Regions from separate parts of the Sporacetigenium sp. TC11 genome, predicted to be linked through region 2. Evidence: a T-box and tRNA genes for the amino acid it is inferred to sense, from the RefSeq annotation. Region 2 holds a T-box; the other holds one or more tRNA genes.
The links. The T-box of region 2 lies ahead of asnS (asparagine--tRNA ligase). A T-box ahead of a tRNA ligase gene usually reads a tRNA of that ligase, here a tRNA-Asn.

Region 1 (3,433 bases), on a different contig from region 2:
GGAGCTCAGCCTATAATAGGATATAACTATGGAGCTAAAAATTATAATAGAGCAAAAGAAACATATAAAATATCTGTAATAGCTTCAACTATTATGTTAATACTAGGATGGCTTGTAATACAATTTGCACCAGAAGGCCTAGTAAGTTTATTTGGTAAAGACAAAGAACTTATGGATATAACTGTAAATGGAATTAAAAAATATTCATTTGCCCTACCTATAGTAGCTATATCAATTGTAGGTTCAACATATGTTCAAGCAGTAGGTAAGCCTAAGAAATCTATGATGTTAAGTTTATTAAGACAAGTAATATTATTAATACCTATGATAATTATATTACCTAGATTCTTACAATTAGATGGTGTTTGGATAGCTCAAGCAGTAGCGGACCTTGTAGCTACTATAATAACTGCAATTGTAATAAGAAAAGAATTTAGTTCTTATAAAGATGAAAAAGTACAGATAGAGAAAGAGAAAGTAAATAAAGGCGAAACCTATATAAATTCATGCCCAAAAAGCTCAGTATAAAATACTGAGCTTTTTTGTATATAACTATACTAATTCAAATTCAGTAGTATCGGTAGCTATTATTTTAGCTTCTACAATTCCCACCAAATCAGCACCTTTAGGTTTAAATACATTCTTTGCAACTACTTGAAGCTTTCTCAAAAGCTGAAGGATATTATTCTAATTTTGAAAATATAAAAGATACTAGAAAAAACTCTATAATACTTATGGGACAAGTAGGTAGTGGAAAAACTCATCTATCAACTGCTATTGTTAATAATCTTATGAAAGAATCTGTAGGGGTTGTGTATATGCCATATAGAGATACTATAACTAGGATAAAACAAAGTATTATGGATGAAGAAAATTACAATAGAGAGCTAAAAAGATACAAAGAAGCTAAGGTGCTTTTAATTGATGATTTATTCAAAGGGAGTATTACTAAGTCAGATATAAATATTATATTTGAGCTTATTAATTACAGATATCTAAAAAACAAACCAATTATAGTCAGTACTGAGAAATTATTAGATGAACTTTTATAATTAGACGAATCTATTGGAAGTAGGATTATAGAGATGAGTAAGGACTATATAGTAGAGCTTAAAGGACAGAAATTAAATTATAGAATTTATGGTAGTTAATTAGTGTTATGTAGGGGGATAATATGCTGAAATACTTGACCAAAGAAGATATACCGATTTCACTTATGGATATAGTTGATGAAATAGGAATAGATGATTTTATTAAGTTATGTAAGTTATGTAAGTTATGTGGGGGAACTTCACTATACATACCTACAGAAAATTCACTTGTGAAACCTATTAGAAATAGAGTTATTAGAGAGAGTTTTGATGGAGGGAATTACAAGGAGCTTGCAAGGAAGTTCAATGTAAGTGAGGTACAAATACGTAAAATAATAGTTGATAAATTTTAATTCAATACGACAGTTACATAGAAAAAGAGTATGATCAGGGGGAGTAGACCATACTCTTTTTCTATTGGCTCCAAAAGAGGGATTCGAACCCTCAACCTATCGGTTAACAGCCGAGTGCTCCACCGTTGAGCTATCTTGGAATGTTTTATCTTACATAAACTATTATTATCATTTTTTTTGTTATTATACATTTATTTATAAATTTTTATAAAATAAAAAAGCACCCAATAAATGAGTGCTTTTGATACAACTTTGGTGTTTATTGTGCTTTTACGTATTCAGCAGATTTAATTCCAGCTTGACGACCGAAAATAACTATGTCAACAACAGAGTTACCGCCAATTCTGTTATTACCGTGTAAGCCCCCAGTAACTTCACCTGCTGCATAAAGACCTGGAATAGGATTACCTTCTTTATTTAAAACTTCTGAGTTGGCATTGATTTTCACGCCACCCATAGAGTAGTGAATTCCAGGAGCAATTTTGATAGCGTAAAATGGCGCCCCAGACAAGTCGTTGTCCATTCCAGTTGTTCTGCCAAATTCAGCATCCTTTTTATTCTTCACAGAGTTGTTCCAAGCACCCAGAGTCTTTTTTAGCTGGTCAGCCGGAACATTCATTTTTTTTGCCAATGCTTCTATAGAATCTCCCTCGATTACGAAGCCCATTTCTTGATATTGCTCAATGGCTTTAGCACGAGATTTTACGCCGGCATCAAATACAAGAAAAGCCGATTTTTCAGGAAGTGAATTAATTGCTGATGTTACTGCATCACGAGTACCAAGTTCGTTTACGAAACGGTTACCTTTGCTAGAAACTAGAATTGCGCCTTCTCCACGAACTGCTTCCCCTATAAGATAAGATTTTTCTTGCTGTACTGTTGGGTGAACTTGGATTTGATCCATATCAACCGCTGTACCTCCAAGTTTTTCAACCATTTTTATACCATCACCAGTAGTTCCTGGTTGGTTTGTTGTAACTATATCTGCTAAATCAGGTCTAAATTGGGATATCATATCCATATTAGCCCCATAACCACCTGTTGCCACAATTACAGCGTCTGCACTAATTGTTTTCTCATCTTCTTGGTTGAAGATAACTTTAACACCGTTAATTTTGCCATCTTTCTCTATTATTTCCTTAACTTCGGCGTTTGCAAAAAGTGGAATATCTTGTTCTTGTACATTTTTCAATAAACCGCTAACAAGGTATTGACCCACTGCGGAACCGTCTTCAGGTCGGTGAGTACGTTTTACACTCATACCTCCAGTAATTGTTATATTATTTAATTTAATTCCCTCGGAATCTAACCAATCGATTGCACTTGCAGAGTTGTCAACGAAGAAACGAAGCAAATCTTTGTCGTTAGTACCTTTACCGCCTTTTAATGTCTCTTCATAAAATAAATTATTGCTGTCTTTAATTCCTTGTTCTTTTTGGAACTTTGTTTCGGAGGCGTTCGCTCCAGAAGATGATTTTAATGTATTACCCCCTGCAACCGGCATTTTTTCAAAAATAACTGGGTTCATGCCGTTAGCTTTTGCCTCAAGGGCTGCAGTCATTCCGGCACCACCCGCACCGATAATTATGATATCATATTTATCTTTTAGTTTATCGATACTTGTGTAGCTAGTTTTAGATGCGCTAGAAACGGCTTCAGTTTCTTTGGACGCCTTATTTTTTTCAGTGTTTTGATTCTGGTTTCCCGTCTGGGTGCTGCTACATCCTGTGACTAGGAGCATTAGCGAGAGAACGGAAATAAGCACTTTTGATACTTTCTTTTGCATTGTTAATCATTCCTCCTCATTAGTGTAAGTACGCTCTCGAAAACTTAGAGAACTTGATTTTTATATATTATAAGGTTTGGCATCTCTGCTTTACCCCCAATATTTCGTTAAATTTTAGGACAAAATCAAAATTTGATTATCCTGTTCTGATATTTTGTTGTAGTGATATATGAGTAGATAATAACATCAACCTTTACTTATTC
Region 2 (3,433 bases):
CATCTAGTCTCTTTGTTAATAATTTCTTAGATGTATCTACCAAAGAGTCTATCACATTGTTTTTTATATTAAATCCCAAATATATCCCCTACCTTAATGAATAATTATTAATACCTAACAATTCTATCATAAAAGAATTTATATTTATATAAATAAAATACACCAATTATAATTTTCTTTTTAATATAAAAAACTCGTTGAAGATTCAACGAGTTTATATATTAAAATTCTGCATTTTTTGGAGTTCTTGGGAATGGTATAACGTCTCTTATATTAGACATACCAGTCATATACATTAATATTCTTTCAAAGCCTAAACCAAATCCTGAATGTGTAGCAGTACCATATTTTCTTAATTCTAAGTACCACCAATAATCTTCTCTTTTAAGACCCATTTCTTCTATTCTTGCCTCTAAGTTTTCTAATCTTTCTTCTCTTTGGCTACCACCTACTATTTCTCCTACTCCTGGAACTAATAAATCCATAGCTCTAACAGTTTTTCCATCTTCGTTAAGTCTCATATAGAATGATTTTATATCCTTTGGATAATCAGTAACGAAAACTGGTCTTTTATATATTTCTTCTGCTAAATATCTTTCATGTTCAGTTTGTAAGTCACATCCCCATTCAACTGGATAATCAAATTCCTTACCTGAGTTCTTTAATAACTCTATAGCTTCAGTATAAGTTACTCTGCCGAAATCTGCGTTTACTATGTTGTCTAATCTTTCTAATAAACCTTTATCTATTAATTCGTTAAAGAATGCCATCTCTTCTGGTGCATTTTCTAAAACATAATTTATTATATATTTTATCATATCTTCTGCTAATTCCATGTTGTCTTCTAAGTCTGCAAATGCAATTTCAGGTTCTATCATCCAGAATTCAGATGCATGTCTTGCAGTGTTAGAGTTTTCTGCTCTAAATGTTGGTCCAAATGTATATATATTTCTAAATGCCAATGCCATTATTTCGCCTTCTAGCTGACCACTAACTGTTAGATTAGCTTCTTTACCAAAGAAATCATCTTTATAATCTATAGCTCCACCTTCAGTTTTAGGTATATCATGTAAGTCTAGTGTAGTTACTTTAAACATTTCTCCTGCACCTTCGCAGTCACTTCCAGTTATTATTGGACTATGAGCATATACAAATCCTCTGTCTTGGAAGAATCTATGTATAGCATAAGCTGCCAATGATCTTACTCTAAATACAGCTGAGAACGTATTACTTCTTGGTCTTAAGTGAGCTATAGTTCTTAAATATTCAAGACTATGTCTTTTCTTTTGAAGAGGATATGTACTATCAGATAATCCTTCTACCACTACATTTTTAGCATGTATTTCTACAGGATGTTTAGCTGTTGGTGTTTCAACAACTTCACCTTCAATATGTATAGACGAACTTATAGGTAATTTTTCTATTTCCTTGAAATTTTCTAATTTTTCATCAAATACGATTTGAATGTTTTTGAAAAAACTTCCATCATTTAATTCTATGAAGCCAAAGTTTTTAGAACTTCTAGAAGTTCTTATCCACCCAGCTATTTTTACTGTTTGTCCTACATGATCTTGAGAATTTCTGTATAATTCTCTTATTGTTAAAAATTCTTTTTGCATATTAAATCCTCCTTAGTATTTTTGTACAATATCCTTATAATTAAAAAAAGCCCTTCATCCCTATAAAAGGGACGAAAGGCTATATTCTCTCGCGGTACCACCCAAATTGTCGTATACACGACCAACTCATTAAGCACATATATGCTCTTTGTCTATAACGGGACAATGCCGTCTAAGTCTACTCTCCAAAGTGGATTTCGGTTAGAAGCTCCAAGATGTTCTTCAATATAGACCTCGTACTAGGATTTCACCATCCCCAGCTCTCTAAAACTACATTCTATATCTACTCTTCTTTTCATCGCTTATAATTATTATTATCATTATGTTATTATTTCTTATTTTAAGAAAATTATAACAGTATAAAATTACCAAGTCAACATATTTTCTAAACTTTGTGTGAATTTCTTACATATAAAAGACTTTTACATTATTATCCTAAGTTTTTATGTGCAATACTCATCATAAGCCTTATTCTATTAAGTTGATTTACTTTTGTTTCACTAGGATCATAATCTATAGAGGATATATTTATGTATGGGTAATCTTCTTTAAGTTTCTTAAAAATTCCTTTTGATACAACATGACCTGGTAAACATCCAAAAGGTTGCATACTTAATATATTTTTTATGTCATTTTTTACATAGTCAACTATTTCGCCAGTCACTATCCATCCATCTCCAATTTGATTTCCTAGAGATATGTAGTTTTGTGCAGATTTTGCTAACTCATATCCCATTGGGGCCTTAAAAAATCTTTTACTTTGTTTTAATGACTTTTGCATATCTTTTCTTAAAAATTCTAGAAGACCCACAGCTATATTAGATGTGTTCAATCCTATAAGACTAGGACATATATTTTCATGTTCTAATTTTCCTCCATACCCACAATATAATAAAAAGCTCATAAAATCTGGTGCTATAACCTCTGCTCCTTCTTGTTCTAAAAGAGCTATTATATTGTTATTAGAAAAATCATTAAACTTTATATATATATCTCCTGTAAGCCCAACCTTTGGTTTTATTACATCTTCATATATAGGTAATTTATCAAAATCATTTACTATATTGTATATATTTTTTTTATATTCACCTACATTATTGCTTTTCAAAGATTTTTTACACTTTTCTACCCAATTTTCATATAGTTTATTTGCTGAATTTTTTTCTTTTTCATAAGGTCTAGTTTTAAGTAATACCTTGGTTAATAAATCTCCATATACTATTGACTGGCCTATTTTATATAAAAGATTTGGACTTAACCTAAGTTTTGGACTATTCTTATCTTTTTCAATTGACAATGGTATAACAGGTATATTTTCTAATCCTTGTTCCTTAAATATACCTCTTAGTATATCTGTCATATTACTTGCAATACATGGTCCGTTGGTTTTTACCATAAGAATTGCAATTTTATTAAGGTCATATTTATTTGACTTTATAGCTTTCATTACCTGACCTATAACTATTATAAATGGATAACACAAATCATTATTTGCATACTTTAATCCTTCTTTTATAGCATCTTCATCACCATTTTTTAAAAGTTCTGCCTTGTATCCAGAGTTTTCAAATGCAGATTCCATAAAATTTAAGTGTATATCACTTACTTGTGGTATTAATAGTGTGTAAGAATCTTTTATATTTACATTATTATTTATAACATATTCATTTTGATTTACAGATATATAATCTTCTTTATTACTATAAGTATTTCTTAATTCTCTTTCTTTTATTGAAGACACTAATGAACGTATCCTTATTTTAGCTGACCCTAAATTATTTATTTGGTCAATTTTTATTAAAGAATGTATTTTA

Region 1: it encodes a tRNA-Asn, which carries the amino acid that the T-box ahead of asnS (asparagine--tRNA ligase) is inferred to sense. The anticodon was not compared.

What each region holds. Positions count from the first base shown of each region.
Region 1 is NZ_JBYVNY010000003.1:86,656-90,088, forward strand. It holds gene ACUSRV_RS06265 (MATE family efflux transporter) at 1-528, shown strand, start outside; gene ACUSRV_RS06270 (hypothetical protein) at 553-612, opposite strand; gene ACUSRV_RS06275 (ATP-binding protein) at 645-1,052, shown strand; gene ACUSRV_RS06280 (Mor transcription activator family protein) at 1,175-1,444, shown strand; tRNA gene ACUSRV_RS06285 (tRNA-Asn) at 1,510-1,584, opposite strand; gene ACUSRV_RS06290 (flavocytochrome c) at 1,704-3,230, opposite strand.
Region 2 is NZ_JBYVNY010000011.1:94,069-97,501, forward strand. It holds gene ACUSRV_RS14240 (hypothetical protein) at 1-79, opposite strand, end outside; gene asnS (asparagine--tRNA ligase) at 222-1,619, opposite strand; T-box leader at 1,684-1,927, opposite strand; gene ACUSRV_RS14250 (acyl-CoA dehydratase activase-related protein) at 2,050-3,433, opposite strand, start outside.